Regions from separate parts of the Bradyrhizobium sp. CCBAU 53421 genome, predicted to be linked through region 3. Evidence: predicted binding sites of a transcription regulator. Region 3 holds the regulator's gene; each other region holds the start of a gene.
What was found. Region 3 encodes LexA, which represses DNA repair genes until DNA is damaged. Its sites were predicted from a motif close to TGTTCNNNNTGTGTTCNG; they were not measured.

Region 1 (6,066 bases), 3.9 Mb from region 3:
CGTGTTCGATGAGCCGGAATGGCAGGGCGAGCCGCTGGCGGGACGCACGCTGCTCCTGTTCGCCGAATACGGGCTCGGCGATGTCGTCAATTTCGTCCGCTATGTGCCGATGCTGGCGGGCAAAAGCGGCCGGATCATTCTGCAGGTGCAGCCGGCACTGGTCTCGCTGCTGCGGCCGATGCTGCCCGATGTCGCGGTATTCGCCCGCGGCGAGCCATTGCCGCGGTTCGACCTGCAATTGCCGTTGCTCAGCCTGCCGCGGATCTTCCGCACGACCGTCGAGACCATTCCCTCGGCCGTGTCCTATCTGCAGGCGGACGGCATCAAGCTCGCGCGCTGGCGCGAGGCGCTTGCTGGCGTGGCCGCGTTGAAAGTCGGCGTGGTCTGGGCCGGCAATGTCAGACACAAGGGCGACCGCCAGCGCTCGCTGCCGGCCGACGCCGTGCTGCCGCGGCTGGTCACGTCAGGCGTGCAGCTCTACAGCCTGCAGAAGGAGCCGCGGCCGGAGGATGCCCCGGTGCTGCGGCATCTCGGCTCCGACATCGTCGACCTCGCGCCGACGCTCGGCGATTTCGCCGATACCGCGGCGGCTGTCTGCGCGCTCGATCTCGTCATCGCCGTCGACACCTCGGTGGCGCATCTCGCCGGCGCGCTCGGCCGCCCGGTCTGGATGTTGTGTCCCTATGCGCTCGACTGGCGCTGGCTGCGCGATCGCGCCGACACGCCGTGGTATCCGACCATGCGGCTGTTCCGCCAGGACAGACCGCAGGCCTGGGAGGGCGTGCTGACACGGATGTCCGACGAGCTTGCACGTGTCGCGCGAGGGGAGCGCGAGCTGTTGCTGCCAGCAGCGGCGATGTGATGGGCCGTCATCCCGCACTCATCCCCTGCGCACCGCCGAGCAGCTTGGCATTGAGCCGACCGCCGTCGAACAGCATTTCACTGACCGCGCCGTCGAGGTCGGAGGCGGTGACGTCCCCGCCACCGTCGCGGACGATGCTGGCCTGGGCGAGACGGCGCATCAGCTCCTTGATGAAGGCGGCGCTGACGCCTTCGGTGCGCCGCACGGCCTCGTCGATGACGGGCTGTTCGAGCGGCAGGCCTTTGCCATAGAGCCGGATCAGCTTGTCGCGTCCGGTCTCGTCGGGCAGCGGTACCTCGATCGCCTGGTCGATGCGGCCGGGCCGGCCGGCCAGCGCGCCCTCGAGCTCTTCGGGGCGGTTGGTGGTCAGCAGAAACAGGATGTCGCAATCCTCCTTCAGGCCGTCCATCTCGTTGAGCAGCTTGTTGAGCAGGGATTCCTCGCACGGTCCGCCCATGTCTTCACGGTCGCGCGCGATCAGATCGACATCTTCGATCACGACCATGGTCGGCTGCAGCAGCCTCGCCAGATTCATATAGGCGCCGAGCAGCCCGACCTGTTCGGCGGTGATGATCAGTGTGGTGTGATCCGGCAGGTTGGTGGCGAGATAGCGAATGGTGTGGGTCTTGCCGGTGCCGGGCGGTCCGTACAGCAGGATGCCCTTGCGGGTCGACTGGCCGAGCTTGCGCAGCAGATCGCGGCTTTCGACAAAGCCAAGCACGTTGCGGTCGAGCAGCCGCAGCGTCCGTTCCGGCAGGATCACGTCATCGCGCGCAACCGTCGGCAGCCGATGCACGGTCACGCCGCGGGCGCGGCCGCGATAGTCCGGGGCATCTTCCAGCGACAGGATCTTGCCGCGATAGGACCGTGCCGCATGCACGGCAGCTTCCAGCTCGGCGAAGGTCCGCTGCACCAGGGTGTTTCCCGCGGCGCCTGCGGGCACCGCGAGCTCGAGCCGCAAGCCCGGCTCGCTTCGATAATCGCGATGATAGCTGAGCAGCACCGCGTAGCGCAGCTCTTCGGTCTGGCATAGCCACAGCCCGTTGGTGAGGCATTTCACCGGCTCGGACTCCCCGACGTCGACGTCGTGATACTGCGGCGGGGCGATCGCCGGCGCGTTGCGGCTGTTCTCCATCAGTGCGGCGAAGGCCAAGGTCTCGTAGCGGTGTTCCTCATGAAGGCCGAAGAAATGGATCGGCGCGTCGAACAGCCTGTCAATCGCGATCTGAACATCGGCACGCATGTGACCAGGAAACTGCCGCGACCGGGTCATGATCTGGTTGCGCGGCACTCCGGCAAAATGCCAATCGAGTGCTATAAAGGCATATCTGAATTCTTCGCCCGGCAGTTTTTCCGAGCTGGCCCTGGCAGCGAGCAAGCAGTTGCTGCACAGGCAGATCGTCTTGCGGAAGAGAAAGACATCCGTCACGGGTTCCAGTGAGCCACAGAGGTTGCATGGCCGCGCCGCGTCGGCAGCCTCCGTCGTGATCGTTAACGGATGGCCATTGCTGCGGATCAGTTGCTGTGCGGACTCCAGCAGGGCTTGGGCCACAGGTGCTGGATAGGGACCGCATGCGATTCCGTTCTGGGTCTCGATTCGTGCGGCAGCGGCAACCGCCTCTTTCCGGGATTTGCCGAATACCGTGCGCAGCAGGTCGCGCATGAATTCTATCGGTGTCTCGCTGTCGTCGTGAATGAAGAGCCTGATCGGACCGTTCTCGGCAAAGACGTCGTGCATGGTCACCTCGAAACGCAATCGGAAACAAAAAGAACAAAATAAGAACATCACGGCGGCCCTTGCGCGTCAAGCGAAAGATTCTGCCGCCTCATCTCTGACGTGTGATGCGCCGATCGGCCGGCTGAGCCGGGAACACGCCTGCATGCGTAAACGCCGCTCAACACTTGTGACGTTTGTGTTGCGGCAAATGCCAAGAGATGGTCGTCGCAGCGGCAAACTTCCGACACATCATCAAGGCGAAAAGGGGCGATCCGACATGGCGCGAGCGCGAGAGCAGAGTCCTTAAGGGGGAGCTGCGGTCGCGCAATTATTTTAATAAGAGGCCCTCGTGTCGCACACACTTCGCTTTGCGCTTCTGCTCATCCTCATCTTGTTCGTCTCTCCCGCGCTGGCGCAGGCGGCCGCGAAGCCGGCGCCGCCGCAACCCGTGGCCGGCGATACACTGACGCCCGAGCAGGCCAAGCGCGCGCTCGACACGCTGCAGGACGACAAGAAGCGCGGCGAGATCATCAACACGTTGCGCGCCATCGCCAATGCCTCGCCGCAGCCGGCTGCCGCGGAGCCGGCACCCGAGCAGCATTCGCCGATTCCGCTCAATGCGGACAGCCTCGGCGCGCAGCTCCTGCTGATGGTCTCGGAGCAGGTCGGCGAGATGTCGCACGAGATCGCCGACGTCGCGCGCACGCTGACGAATTTTTCGGCGTTCTATTACTGGTTTGTGCGCACTGCCAATGATCCGGCCGCCTATGGCCTCTTGATCGACATCGCCTGGAAGCTGGCACTGGTGTTCGGTTGCGCGCTGGCCGCCGAATGGGTGGTGTTCCGCCTGATCAAGCGGCCCGTCGCGTTCCTGGAGGCGCGGCTGCCGCAGACCGCGCGTGTTCCGGTGCCGGTGCTCGCCAGCGCCGATCCGCCGTCATCGGTTACCGACGTCACGCCGGAGGGCGATCTGCATCGCCGCCGGATCAGCCTGGCGCGGGCCTGGCAGTCGCTGGTCCGGGTGCCGTTCGTGCTCGGCCGCCTGCTGCTCGAATTGCTGCCGGTGGTCGTGTTCGGCGGCGTCGCCACCGCGCTGCTCGGCACCGAGATCGGTGATCAGTCGACCACGCGGTTGGTGATCCTCGCGGTCGTCAACGCCTATGCGTTCTCGCGCGCGCTGATCTGCGTGGTGCGCGCGTTGGCCGGCCCGTTCGGCCTGTTCCGCGTCCGTGCCGAGACCGCGGCCTATGTCGAGATCTGGGCGCGGCGCATCGTCGCCGTCGGCGTCTCCGGCATCGCCTTTGCCAATGTCGCGCTGCTGCTCGGGCTGCATCGCGCAGGCTACGCCGCGCTGATCCGGCTGGTGATGCTGGTGGTGCACCTCTTCATCGTCGTCATCATTCTGCAGTGCCGCCGGCAGGTCGCCGACGTCATCCGCGCGCCGGCCGATCGCACCGGCCTCGCGGCGCGGACGCGCAACCGTCTCGCTTCGCTCTGGCACGTGCTGGCGATCGCGCTCGACCTCGCGCTGTGGGCGGTATGGGCGCTCAACATCCGCAACGGCTATTCGCTGCTGCTGCAATATTTCGTCGGCACCGTCGCGGTGCTGCTGGTCACCCGGCTCGTCACCATGGTGGTGCTGAGCCTGATCGATCGCGGCTTCCGCATCAGCCCGGACCTGATGCAGCGCTTCCCGGGACTGGAGACCCGCGCCAACCGCTATCTGCCGCTGCTGCGCAGGGTGGTCACGGCGGTGATCGCGCTGGTTGGCTTCGTCGCGCTGCTCGAGGTCTGGGGCGTCGATGCCATCGTCTGGTTCTATGGCGGCCAGATCGGCTCCCGCCTGATCTCGGCGTTGGTGACGATCGGCATTGCCGCGCTCGCCGCCGCCGTGATCTGGGAAGTCGCCAACGCGTTGATGGACCGGCAGATCGACACGCTGTCGCGCGAAGGGCATTACGCCCGCGCCGCGCGCCTGCGCACCTTCCAGCCGATGCTGCGCACCGCGCTGTTCTGCATGATCGTCGCGGTGGTCGGGCTCACCGCGCTCAGCGAGATCGGCGTCAATGTCGCGCCGCTGCTCGCCGGTGCCGGCATCGTCGGCATCGCGATCGGCTTCGGTTCGCAGAAACTGGTGCAGGATCTCATCACCGGGTTGTTCCTCCTGATCGAGAACACCGTGCAGGTCGGCGACACCGTCACGGTGTCGGGCCTCTCCGGAGTGGTCGAGAACGTCTCGATCCGCACCATGCGGCTGCGCGCCGGCGACGGCTCGGTGCATGTGGTGCCGTTCAGCGCGGTGACGACGATCACCAACTCCAGCCGCGGCGCCGGCAATGCCGCGGTCAGCGTCAACGTGTCCTACAAGGAGGATACGGATCGTGCCGGCGAGGTGCTGAAGGACATCGTCGCCCAAATGCGTCAGGAGACGGCGTATCGCGCATTCATCCGCGGCGACCTCGAATTGTGGGGCGTCGACAAGGTCGACGGCTCGGTCGTGACCATCGTCGGCCAGATCCGCTGTACTGATAGCGGCCGCTGGTCGGTGCAGCGCGAGTTCAACCGCCGCATGAAGCGGCGCTTCCAGGAGGAGGGCATCGAGATCGCCTCGATGGGCCAGACCATCCTGATGCAGCTTCCCTCGCCCTCCGAGCCCGACGCCAACACGCTGCCGCGCCGCGCTGCGGGCTGATCTGCCGCTCCGCTTCACCTCGCCCCGCCTGCGGGGAGAGGTCGGATCGCATCGGAGATGCGATCCGGGTGAGGGGGAGGCTCCGCGAGCTCAACTGCCGCCCTTTTGTGCGGAGAAAGCCCCTCACCCCAACCCTCTCCCCGTAAGAACGGGGAGAGGGAGTAGACGAACTGAACGCGATCGGCGCGTCTCACGGTTGCGACCCGTCTCGCGACGGTGAGACGCTGTCAGCTCTCTTGAGCCTGGCGATCGGCCGCAGCCTGCCGAAATCCCGCCGATCCCGCCCATTCCCTGCGATTTCCTCGCTGGCACAGCGCTTGCTGAACGTCGTGCGAATGCGCGCAAGACGCATTGCACGACTGAACCCAAACGCGAAGGAAGGAAACGCACATGGAGCTTGGCTACTTCACCATGCCCTCGCACCCGCCGGAGTGCGGATTGAAGGAGGGCCACGACTGGGACCTGCAGACGCTGCGCTGGCTCGACGAGCTCGGCTATCAGGAAGCCTGGATCGGCGAGCATCACACCGCACCCTGGGAGCCGCACCCGTCGCCCGACCTGCTGGTGGCGCAGGCGCTATCGCAGACCAAGAATCTGCGCATCGGCCCTGGCGGCTTCCTGCTGCCGTATCATCATCCCGCCGAGCTCGCCAACCGCGTCGCGATGCTCGATCATCTTTCGAACGGGCGGCTCAACTTCGGCGTCGCCGCCTCGGGCCTGCCGAGCGACTGGGCGATGTTCAATGTCGACGGCATGTCGGGCCAGAACCGTGACATGACCCGCGAGGCGCTCGAG
Region 2 (6,066 bases), 4.6 Mb from region 3:
GCGATCTGCATCGTAGCGCCGCCCACGTCGATGCAGGGCCGAGGACCCGGCAGCAACTCAGCGCGGGCAAATACCGCGGCCACGGCAAGCGGGACCACCGAGGCCAGAACCTTCATACGCAACATGACACAACTCGCTCGACCCAAGCTTGCCGCAGATCGCGGTGCTTATGGTTTGCGGAGCGTAAATGAGAGTGGCTACCGTCACGTTGACGCGGTGGGCCGCGGGGTGGAAAACGGGGGAGATCACGCCGCGCGGCGCAGATCATCCGCCAATGCACGATAGGACAGCGCTTCGGCGAGATGCAGCCGGCCGATGGTCTCGGCGCCGTCGAGATCGGCGAGCGTGCGCGCCACCCGCAGCACGCGATGATAGCCGCGCGCGGTGAGGCGCATGTTGTCGGCGGCCTCGCGCAGCAGCTTCTGGCCATGCGCGTCGGGCTGCGCGATGGTCTCGAGCAGCGCGCTCGGTGCTTCCGCATTGGTGCGGACATGCGGCATGCCGGCCGCCGCGTAGCGCGCGAGCTGGATGTCGCGCGCGGCCGCGACGCGGGCGGCGACCTCGGCCGAACCCTCCGCCGGCGGCGGCAGGATCAGATCCGCCGCGGTCACGGCCGGCACCTCGATCCGCAGGTCGATGCGATCCATCAGCGGGCCGGAGATCCGCATCTGGTAGTCGGCAGTGCAGCGGTCGAGCTGGCCGCGCTTGCAGGAATAGCCGGGCTCATAGGCGTGGCCGCAGCGGCACGGGTTCATCGCCGCGACCAGCATGAAGCGCGCCGGATAGGTGACGCGGTGATTGGCCCGGCTCACCGATACCTCGCCGTTCTCCAGCGGCTGGCGCAGCGAATCCAGCACGCGCGGATCGAACTCCGGCAATTCGTCGAGGAACAGCACGCCCTGATGCGCGAGCGAGATCTCGCCCGGCTTGGCGCGCATGCCGCCGCCGGTCAGCGCGGCCATGCTGGCGGAATGATGCGGGCTGCGGAACGGGCGCCGCGCGGTCAGCGCGCCATCGCGGATCTCGCCGGCGACGGAGGCGATCATCGAGACTTCGAGCAGTTCGGACGGCGACAGCGGCGGCAGGATCGAAGGCAGCCGCGCCGCCAGCATCGATTTGCCGGCGCCCGGCGAGCCCATCATGAGCAAATGATGTCCGCCGGCAGCCGCGATCTCGAGCGCGCGTTTGGCGCTTTCCTGGCCCTTGATGTCGCGCAGATCGAGCAGCGCTTCCTCGCGCGCCTCGTTCTGGTCTCGCACCTTCGGCTGCGGCCGCGACAGCACCTGCGTGCCCTTGAAGTGGTTGGCGATCTGGATCAGCGAGTGCGCCGCGATGATCTGGATGTCCGGGCTGGCCCAGGCGGCCTCCGAGCCGCAGGCAGCCGGGCAGATCAATCCCTCGTCGCGCGAATTGGCGCCGATCGCCGCCGGCAGCACGCCCGCCACCGGCGCAATCGAGCCGTCGAGCCCGAGTTCGCCGAGCACGGTGAAGCCGCTCAGCGCATCCGGCGGGATCGCGCCGATCGCGGCCATCAGGCCGAGCGCAATCGGCAAATCGTAATGGCTGCCCTCCTTGGGCAGGTCGGCCGGTGCGAGGTTGACGGTGATGCGGCGGGCGGGAAGCGCCAGCCCAGAGGCGATCAGCGCCGAGCGCACCCGCTCCCGCGCCTCCGACACCGCCTTGTCGGGCAGCCCGACGATCGCGAACGCCGGCAGTCCCGGCGCGACCTGGACCTGCACGTCGACCGCACGGGCCTCGATCCCCTCGAATGCGACGGTAGAAACCCGCTGGACCATGCTGCCCCTATCTTCCGCCACCCAAGGTAGCGGAGCGGGCTGCGCAGTGCAAGAACATTAAGGGAACATCCGAGGCGAAGGGGGGCCGCCCCGGATGCGCCGCCGTCACAGCGTCATCTGCATCGGCTCGGGATAGTAGTGGAAGCCCTCGCCGGCCTTGGCGACGTGGCCGTAGCCCGGCCAGGCGAAGTGATAGGACATCACGGGCGTCTTGTTCGCGGCCAGCATCTCCAAGAGCTTGACCCGCGAGTTCGCCGCCTGCTTCGGATCGGTGTCGTAGGAGAATTCCATCCGCGGCCGCTCCAAGAGCAGCACCGCGTGATGCGAGAGGTCGCCGAGGAAGGCAAAGGACTTGCCGCCCGAGCTCACCATGAAGATGGTGTGGCCCACGGTGTGGCCGGGCGCCGCGATCGCCTGCACGCCGGGCAGGAATTCCTGGCCGTCCTTGAAGAACACGATGCGGTCGCGCACCGGCAGCAGGTTCTTGCGGGCGTGCACGACAAAGTCCTTCAACGGACTGCCCATCTTGCCTTCGTCGGTCCAGAAATCGAGATCGCTCTGCGCGATGTAGTACTGCGCATTCGGGAACAGCGGCTTGTCGTCGGCGCCGACGATGCCGCCGATATGATCGATATGCGCGTGCGACAGCACGACGGCGTCGATGTCCTCCGGCTTGATGCCGGCTTCCTGCATGCTCTTCTGCTGCCGCCCGGTGGTCGGACCGAACGCCTTCGAGGTGCCCATGCCGGTGTCGAACAGGATCAGCTTGTCGCCGGTGTTGACGATCGGCGAGTTCTGCTCGAGCACGACATTGTCGGGCGAGAGGAAATTGTCGGAGAGCATCTTCTTCACTTCTTCCTTCGGCACGCCGGTGAAGGTGCCGGAGGGATCGCCGAGCGGAAGCGGACCGTCGGACACCACGGTCACTTCGGCGTCGCCGAGCACGAAGCGGTGCCAATAGGGTGTCTGCGTGCCGAGCTTCGGCGCGCGCGCCTGCGCAGTGGTGCCGAGTAGTGTGCTGGCGCCGAGACCGGCACCGAGCGCGAGCAAGGATCGTCGTGAGACATTGAGCGTCATAACGTCTTCCTCCACAATTTTTATGATGTTTTCGCGTTGTCGCCCGCGTTGGCCCGCCGCTTGACCTGACGCAGGCAAGAGAATGCTGCCCTCGCCGGCGCAAGCTGGCAAGTAGAATAAGGCGAACGCACACGCGCCCGTACGCTGGCTGAATTTCAGCCAGCATGTGCAATGCACAAGGGAGGAGTATTATTTCGCGGCGCGCTTCTTCTCGATGGCATCCCAGATCTTGGCCGCGACGTCGGGGCCGTTGAGCCGCGCAATTGCGCGGATGCCGGTCGGGGATGTGACGTTGATCTCGGTCAGGTTGCCGTCGATCACGTCGAGGCCGACGAACATCAGACCAAGTTCGCGTAGCGCGGGCCCGACGGTGGCGCAGATTTCGCGCTCGCGATCCGACAGCTCGGTCGCCTTGGCCGCACCGCCGCGCACCATGTTGGAGCGCAGATCGTCCGCCGCCGGCACGCGGTTGACGGCGCCGGCGAATTCGCCGTCAACCAGGATGATGCGCTTGTCGCCATGCTTCACCTCGGGGAGGAAGCGCTGGATCACCCAGGGCTCCTTGAAGGTGACCGAGAACATGTCGAACAGCGAGCCGAAGTTCATGTCCTGCGGCATCACGCGGAAGACCGCGGCGCCGCCATGGCCGTGCAACGGTTTCATGACGACGGCGCCGTGCTGGTCGCGGAAGGCGTTGATCTCGTCGAGGTCGCGCGAGATCAGGGTCGGCGGCATCAGCTGCGGGAAGTTCATCACGAACAGCTTTTCCGGCGCGTTGCGCACGCTGGCCGGATCGTTCACCACCAGCGTCTTCGGATGGATGCGCTCGAGCAAATGCGTCGAGGTGATGTAGGCGAGGTCGAACGGCGGGTCCTGCCGCAGCAATACGACGTCGAAGCCGTTGAGGGCCTCCCGCTTCGGCTCGCTCAGCGTGAAGTGAGCGCCGACCTCGTCGCGCACGGTGAGCGGCTGCACCGGCGCCACCAGCTCCTCGCCGCGCAGCGACAGCTTGTCGGGCGTGTAATAGGAAATACCGTGGCCGCGCTTCTGTGCTTCGAGCAGCAGCGCAAAGGTCGAATCGCCGCGGATGTTGATGCGCGCGATGGGATCCATCTGGACGGCGATCTTCAATTTCATAAGCGTGTCCCGCGAGGTCTGAGGGTAACTTTAAGGGCTTGCGTCGAATGCCGCTAACAGATGGCGCGGCAGGCTCTTCGGCGCAATCAGCACGGCGTCGAATCTGAGATCAAATTCGGCATGTTCGGGATGCGTCATCAGCCAGGCCTGGGCGGCATTGACGATGCGCTGCTGCTGGCGCGGCGTCACCGCATAGGCGGCGTCGTCGAGGCTGGCCCGGGCCTTGACCTCGACGAAGGCGAGCAGATTGCGCCGGCGCGCCACCAAATCGATCTCGCCATAGGGGGTGCGGAAGCGTTTCGCCAGGATGCGATAGCCCTTGGCGATCAGGAGCGCCGCGGCGCGGCTTTCGGCCGACAGGCCGGTGCGGAACGCGGCGACGCGTTCGGGCGAGGCGCCGTCAGTCTTCGCCATCGCCGTCCCCGGCGGTTTTCGCCAATTCGAGCGCGCGGGCGTAGACCTCGCGGCGCGGCCGGCCCGACAGCTCGACCGCGTGCGCCACCGCATCCTTGACGCTGCCGCGCGCGAGCTGTGCGCGCAGCAGATCGTCGAGCGCATCCTGGTCCATCACTCCGGCGTCGTCGGCCGGCGGTCCGATCACGAGCACGAACTCGCCGCGCGTCTCCAGCGCGTCCGCGCCTGCCGCAAGCTCGGTCACCGGCGCGCGCTTGATCTCCTCGTGCAGCTTGGTCAGCTCGCGGCAGATCGCGGCATCACGTCCAGCCATGATCGCGGCGAGATCGCGCAGCGTCTCCTGCACCCGATTGCCGGATTCGAACATCACCAGCGTCGCATCGATCCGGGCGAGCTCGGTGAGCCGCGCGCGGCGCGCATGCTCCTTGGCCGGCAGAAATCCCTCGAAGAAGAACCGGTCGGTCGGCAGCGCCGCGACCGACAGCGCCGATAGCACCGATGACGGTCCGGGCACCGCGATGACGGCATGCCCGGCGGCGCAGACGTCGCGCACCAGCTTGAAGCCGGGATCGGAGATCAGCGGCGTACCGGCGTCCGAGACCAATGCGATCGCAGCGCCCTGCGCCAGCCGTTCGAGGATCTTGGGCCGGGCCTGCGCCGCATTGTGCTCGTGGTAGAGCGCGAGCTCGGCGCTGATGGCGTAACGCTCGGTGAGCCGGCGGGTAATCCTGGTGTCCTCGCAGGCGATGACGTCGACACCGGCCAGCGTCTCCAGCGCGCGCAGGGTGATGTCGGCGAGATTTCCGATCGGGGTCGCGACCAGATGCAGCCCGGGCTTGGCTTTCGGCGCGGCGAGTTGCTGGCCGCCGATCGAAAAGGTTCTGGCCGAAGCGCTTGTCGTGGCATCCGAACTGTGGAGGGAACTGGCTTTTGCGCGCATAATGCCAATCTAGAGGGATGGCGGCGCTAGCGCCACATCCGCAAAGGGCAGTGACGGAACGCTGCTTGAGGGGAGGGAAATGGAGGCTGCGGCAACGGCGCCGCGGGGCCATAATCCTTTTGTTTTAGTTAACTATTCGCCGACAATATGCCTGAATCCACCCGCCTCATCAGAGCTGGATGGAGTCCTGGCCGATCACGGTCGGCCAAGAGAAGAGAGACGATGGAAGGCCCGCATCACCGCACGTCCCCGCCGTCGGGCACGACCCGGCGGACCGCGCTTGGCCTGATCGTGGGCGCGCCGTTGCTGACGGCCTGTTCCGGCATCCAGCAGAGCTTGAGCCAATTCTCCAGCAGCAACCCGGAAGCCGGTCCTGCCGGTCCGCAGCAACAGCCGCAGGCGGTCGGCACCGGGCAGGTCAAAATTGGATTGATTTTGCCGCTGTCGGCGTCCGGCAATGCCGGGCTCGCCGCGCAGTCGATGCGCAATGCCGCCGAAATGGCGCTCGCGGAATTTCAGAACCCGAACATCCAGCTTCTGATCAAGGACGACGGCGGCAGCCCGCAGGGCGCGTCGCAGGGTGCCCAGCAGGCCGTATCCGAAGGGGCCGAGATCATCCTGGGCCCGTTGTTCGCAGGCTCCGTGCCGGCCGTCGCGCAACTGACGCGGCCGCGCGGAACCTCGGTGATCGCGTTTTCCACC
Region 3 (6,066 bases):
TCCGCAACGCCTGGTCTCAGGGGGAGTTGTGGGCCACCTGAGAAGAGCTCCAGCGGCTGTCAGGTGCCGCGAGCCGTCACTGCCTCGTCCCGTCTGTCCGGGGGTGGAGGCATCGGGTTAGTCTAGTCCCAATGGGATCGGTACCTAATGAGACTTTCGGCTTGATCGGTTTGACGCAGGCTACATCTGGGCCTGGCGCGGGGAGCCGCGACAAAGGTCGGTCCTGGTATCCCGGCCTTGCCCGGCGGTATTCTGCATCCGTTCTGCTAGCAGTGAGGTCACAACTTCCGGTAGCTTCGCAGCCCGGCAGGGATCGCGAGCGGAATGGCGGAGCAGGGCACAACGCCGGGCGGCAGACGCGGCTACGCGGGGACGTGGCCGCCGCGCGCGGCTATGCCAGCCGGCGGCTATGTTCCGGCGCGCGCCAGCATCTGGCGGCCTCTCGTCGAGACGCTGCGGCAATGGGCGCGTGCGGAGGCGGGCGCCGGGCGGCTGTTGCCCTGGGTGCCGGTGGCGTTCGGGACGGGCATTGCGTTCTATTTTGGGGCCGAGCACGAGCCGGTGCTGTCGGTCGCCGCCAGCGTCGCCGTCGCGCTCTGCCTGCTGGCGCTGCTGCTGCAGCGGCGCAGCGTGTTTCCCGCCATCGTGATGCTGGCTGCGGTCGCTGCGGGCTTTGCGACGGCGACCTGGAAGACCGCGCGGATCGCCCATGGCGTGCTGGCGCGGCCGCTATTTTCCGTGGCGCTGACCGGCTTTGTCGAGACGCGCGACATCAGGGAGAAAACCGACCGCTTCGTACTGCGCGTCGTGTCGATGGAAAGCCAGCGCGAGGTACCAAAACTCGAGCGCGTCAGGCTCTCAGTGAAGAAGGGCACCGCGCCCGATGTCGGCAGCTTCGTCGAATTGAAGGCGCGGCTGATGCCGCCGCTCGGGCCGCAGCGTCCGGGCTCCTATGATTTCGGCCGCGACCTCTATTTCCAGGGCATCGGCGCCTCCGGCTTCGTGATGGGCGCGGTCAGGACAAAGGAGCCGCCTGCGACCGGCGGCCTTGCGCTGCGTTATGCCGCCTTCATGCAGTGGCTGCGCGACGCCATCGACGCGCGCATCCGCACCACGCTGGACGGCGATCAGCGCGCGATCGCGACGGCGCTGCTCACCGGGCGGCGCGATGCGATCACGACGCCGGTCAACGACGCGATGTTCATCTCGGGGCTCGGCCATGTGCTGTCGATCTCCGGCTACCACATGGCCGTGGTCGCCGGCGTCGTGTTCTTCACGATCCGCGCGCTGCTTGCGCTGTTTCCGGCGCTGACGGCCGGACACCCGATCAAGAAATGGGCGGCGGCGGCCGCGCTGGTCGCGGCGGCGTTCTATCTGCTGCTGTCGGGGGCGGAGGTTGCGACCCAGCGATCGTTCTTCATGACGGCCGTGGTGCTGATCGCCGTGATCGTCGATCGCCGCGCGATCACCTTCCGCACGCTGGCGGTGGCGGCGCTGATCGTGCTCGCGATCGCGCCGGAATCGCTGGTGCATCCGAGCTTCCAAATGTCGTTTGCCGCGACGCTCGGGCTGGTGGCACTGGTGCAGATCGGGCTGCCGAACCTGCTGGCGTCGCCCGACCATTCCGCCACCGCGCGGGTCGCTCTGTGGGGCGGGCGCGAGCTCACCATGCTGATGCTGGCCTCGCTGGTGGCTGGGCTCGCGACCACGCCCTACGCCGCGTTCCATTTCCATCGCGTGACGCCCTACGGGCTGCTGGCCAACCTCGCAGCGATGCCGGTGGTCTCGGCGGTCGTGATGCCGGCCGGCCTGCTCGGGCTGCTTGCGATGCCGTTCGGCTTCGACGGCGTGTTCTGGGCGATCATGGGGTTTGGCATCGACTGGATGATCCTGGTGACGCAATGGGTCGCCGCGCTCCCCGGCGCGGTCGGCCGGATGGCGGCGTTTGGGGCCGGGCCGATGATCATGGCCAGCGCCGGCCTGATCCTGCTCGGGCTGTTGCGCACGCCGCTGCGTTGGTCGGGGGCGGTGCTGCTGGTGGCGGCTTCGGTCTGGGCGGTGCGGGTGCCACAGCCGGACGTGCTGGTCTCCGCCGACGGCCGCAATGTCGCGGTGCGGGGCGGCGACGGCCGGCTGCATCTGATGCACAGCGCCAAGGACGCCTTCCTCATCAAGGAGTGGCTGGCGGCGGACGCCGATGCGAGGACCGCTATGGACGCCTCGCTCGCCGAGGGTGTTTCCTGCGATCCGGGCGGCTGCGTGACGCAGGGGCCCGGCGGCGCCTTCGTCGCGCTGGTGAGCCGGCCCGAGGCGCTGGCTGATGATTGCGAGCGCGCGGCGCTGATCGTGACGGCGCGGCCGGCGCCGAAGGATTGCGCGGCCTCGGTGATCGACGCCGAGCGGTTGCGGCGCCACGGCGCGCTGGTGCTCCGGCGTATCAGGGACGGCTACGCCGTCGATGCGGTCAAGCCCGGCGGGATCGACCGGCCGTGGTCGCCGGCGGTGCCCGGTGATGGCGAGAGCGAGACCACGCTGCGCGCGCCGGCTGCCGCGCCACGGCCCGCCGTGGATGCGACGCCGGCCGAGACCGATCTGCAGGGCGAGGATTAGCCGTTGTCGGGTGAGGGTCCGGTCGGCAGCTCGAACAGGCCGAGATGGAACTCGTCGGAGTCGGGGCCGGCATCGGGCTTCTTGACGAGGGTGAAGGAAGCCTCCGGGAATTGCTCCCAGACCTTCAGGTCATCAGCCGTCACGGTCAGCCAGCCGAACCGGAACATGTAGCGGCCCGGCTCCGTGACGCGTCCAGCCTTTTGCCATGTGACCTTGTCGACCACTGAGCAGGTTTCCGTTGAGCAGGTTTCCGTGAGTGCACGTCCTCCGTGCCCAATGATGCGCCAAGCCGGCCGCCGACGCAAATCTCCTGCCGCGCCCCGGAACCCGGCGTCCGGGGTCGCTCGAAATCGCTCAAGGTCACCCGCCGCCGGATCGCTCATTCCGCGGCGACGATGCGCTCAACCCAAAAACAGCGACGCAAATGCGGAGGGCCGCCGCTCCACAACCTTCGGCTTCTGCTCGACCGGCGGATGCAGTGCCGGCAGTTGCAGCACGCTGACGCGTTGTCCCTCGACCAATTGGGTCACCAGCACATGGCTGCCGTCGGGGAATTCGACCGCGTCGTGATGGCGATCGGGAACGTCGGGCTCGACTTCGTTGAACACGCCGACGCGGAAGTTCATCGTCTTGGTCCAGATCCAGCGGCTGTCGTAGCGAACGTTCTCGGCGAAAGCGAGCTCGGTGCCCGGCAGCATGCAGACCGCGACCGTGGGATCATTCTCCGAAGCAAAGCCGCGGGTCGACGTGCCGCGGAAAGTCGTGGTGATCAGCGTCTCTCCAACAATGGCGGGGCGCGACGCCACGGCGTGCAGACTATAGTCACACATCGGATGGCTCCTCTGTTCGAGGGTAGCGACCCGTGCCTCTCCTTGAGGCATAGGGCCTCTACCAGAGTGGACGATAACGAACGAGTGTCTCCTCGTTTCTGGGCGATTGTACGACTGCTCGACGAACGCCCCGATCACAAACACGCGACGCTGCGTGGGAGGTATCGGAGCGCATCGGGCAGGCGGCACGTTACGCCATCTATCAAGGAACGATTCCGATGTGTTGCTCGTTCCTCGCCGCCGCAAGTATTTGAAATCAGTATTTGCGATAGAGGCCGATCAGCTTGCCCTGGATGCGGACCCGGTTCGGCGGCAGGATGCGCACCTCATAGGCGGTGTTGGCCGGCTCCAGCGCGATCGATGCACCGCGGCGGCGAAAGCGCTTCAGGGTGGCTTCCTCCTCGTCGATCAGCGCCACCACGATGTCGCCGGTGTTGGCGACGTCGTTGCGCTGGATCAGCGCCATGTCGCCGTCGAGGATGCCGGCATCGACCATCGAGTCGCCGCGCACTTCCAGCGCATAATGCTCGCCGGCGCCGAGCATGTCGGGTGGTACGCTGATGGTGTGGCTGCGGGTCTGCAGCGCCTCGATCGGCGTACCGGCGGCGATCCGGCCCATCACGGGGACCGCGACCGGACGGTTGCCGTCGTCCTCGGCAATCGGCGGCGTGCTGGTGCGCTTGCCGAGGGTGCCTTCGATGACGCTCGGCGTGAAGCCGCGGCGGCCGTTGCTGCCGCCGGCCGACAGCTCGGGCAGCTTGATGACTTCGATAGCGCGGGCGCGGTTGGGCAGGCGGCGGATGAAGCCGCGCTCTTCCAGCGCAGTGATCAGGCGGTGGATACCGGACTTCGAGCGCAGGTCGAGCGCATCCTTCATCTCGTCGAAGGAGGGCGGCACGCCGGCCTCTTTCAGACGTTCGTTGATGAAACGCAGAAGTTCGTACTGTTTGCGCGTGAGCATCTCGAGTATTCCCCCGGTTGATAGCGTCGTTCGATTCCGAGACTCTTCAGGTGGGACCCGCAGGCGGGGCTGACCTCAGGAGCGCGGTGCTCGTTGCAAGCGCTCCCTGGTGGTCTCCCGTTTGTAGACACCAGTACTCGAAACAAATCATGAACGGACACTATATGTTCGATATGTGTTCCGCAACCACTTAATTTCAGGTGAACGCGTTCTGCAACGCGCAATCGGCGAGCCGCGAAAGTCTCATTCGGGCAGCGTCAGGATCTCGCATTCGCTGCCTTGAACAGCGGCCGGCGCAAACGGCGGACGCACGAGAAGTGCCCGTGCCGCAGCGAGATTCCCGAGCAGCGACGAGTCCTGCTGCATCACAGGCGTTGCGATCAGCGTGCCGTCCTCGCGCGTCTCGAGACGCGCGCGCAGATAGTCCTCGCGCTGGTCGTTGGCAGCGAGGTCGCGGCCGAGCAGGGCGCTCGCGCGGCGATGATGAATCATTTTTCGGCCGCTCAGCGCCCGAATCAACGGCACCAGAAACAGGAAGGCGCAGACATAGGACGACACCGGATTGCCGGGCAGGCCGATCACCCGCAGCGCCCCTAACCGGCCATGCATCATCGGCTTGCCGGGCCGCATCGCGATCCGCCAGAACGCCATATCGACGCCTTCGGCCTCCAGCGACTGCTTGACCAGGTCGTGGTCGCCGACCGAGGCGCCGCCGGTCGTGATCAGGATGTCGGCGCCGGTTTCCCGCGCCCGGCGGATGCCTGCGGTGGTGGCGTCCACCGTGTCGGCGGCAATCCCGAGATCGACGGTCTCGGCGCCCTCGGCGCGGGCCAGCGCCCGCAGCGCGTAGCCGTTGGAATAGACGATCTGGCCGGGGCCGGGCTGCGAGCCCGGCATCACCAGCTCGTCGCCGGTCGCCAGCACCGCGACCTTCGGGCGGCGGCGCACCGCGAGCTCCGCATAGTTCATGGCGGCCGCAAGCGACAGCGCGCGGTCGGAGAGGCGGCTGCCGGCGGCGAGCAGCACGTCGCCCTCACGGAAGTCGACACCGGCCGGGCGGATGTGCCGTCCGGCGGCAGCTAGCTCGGTGATCGTGATGTGGTCGCCCTCGACGGCGGTGTCTTCCTGGATGATGACGGCGTCGGCCCCGTCAGGGATCACGCCGCCGGTGAAGATCCGCACCGCTTCGCCGGCGCCGACCGTGCGCTCGAATGGCCGTCCGGCCGCGACTTCGCCGATCACCCGGAGGCGGGCCTTCAGGTCAGCCGCGTCGGTCGCGCGCACGGCATAGCCGTCCATCGCCGACATCGGCTGCGGCGGCTGGGTGCGGCGCGCGGCGAGGTCGCGCGCCAGGGTGCGATGGTAGGCGGCATCGAGCGCGACCATCTCCTCCGGCAGCGGTTCGGCGCCGGCGAGGACGGCGGACAGGGCATCGGCAACCGGCATCAGGGCCACGCTCGGAGCTCCTCAATTCCTAATGTTCAATACCAAGTGCAGTCAGAGCCCTCGCCACGTCATCCGTCGATGTCACGTGGATGGCATGAAGGCCGCGCGCCCGCGCGCCTTCGATGTTGGCGGCCAGGTCGTCGAAGAACAGCATCCGCGACGCCGGCACGCCGATGGCTTTTACCACATGATCGTAGGCCTCGGCGTCGGGTTTGCGAA

Region 1: the regulator LexA is predicted to act here: its motif matches at 2,630-2,647, upstream of XH92_RS40640 (ATP-dependent Clp protease adaptor ClpS).
Region 2: the regulator LexA is predicted to act here: its motif matches at 1,847-1,864, upstream of XH92_RS00920 (YifB family Mg chelatase-like AAA ATPase).

Annotation. Positions count from the first base shown of each region.
Region 1 covers NZ_CP030047.1:8,785,556-8,791,621, reverse strand. Annotated here, with positions in the region: gene XH92_RS40645 (tetratricopeptide repeat protein) at 1-862, shown strand, start outside; gene XH92_RS40640 (ATP-dependent Clp protease adaptor ClpS) at 870-2,600, opposite strand; gene XH92_RS40635 (mechanosensitive ion channel family protein) at 2,929-5,271, shown strand; gene XH92_RS40630 (LLM class flavin-dependent oxidoreductase) at 5,662-6,066, shown strand, end outside.
Region 2 covers NZ_CP030047.1:194,129-200,194, reverse strand. Annotated here, with positions in the region: gene XH92_RS00925 (hypothetical protein) at 1-125, opposite strand, end outside; gene XH92_RS00920 (YifB family Mg chelatase-like AAA ATPase) at 246-1,796, opposite strand; gene XH92_RS00915 (MBL fold metallo-hydrolase) at 1,902-2,873, opposite strand; gene gshB (glutathione synthase) at 3,063-4,010, opposite strand; gene XH92_RS00905 (YraN family protein) at 4,041-4,424, opposite strand; gene rsmI (16S rRNA (cytidine(1402)-2'-O)-methyltransferase) at 4,411-5,364, opposite strand; gene XH92_RS00895 (penicillin-binding protein activator) at 5,587-6,066, shown strand, end outside.
Region 3 covers NZ_CP030047.1:4,863,721-4,869,786, forward strand. Annotated here, with positions in the region: gene XH92_RS23260 (ComEC/Rec2 family competence protein) at 325-2,610, shown strand; gene XH92_RS23265 (hypothetical protein) at 2,607-2,834, opposite strand; gene XH92_RS23270 (hypothetical protein) at 3,012-3,440, opposite strand; gene lexA (transcriptional repressor LexA) at 3,697-4,401, opposite strand; gene glp (gephyrin-like molybdotransferase Glp) at 4,645-5,856, opposite strand; gene XH92_RS23285 (HAD family phosphatase) at 5,876-6,066, opposite strand, start outside.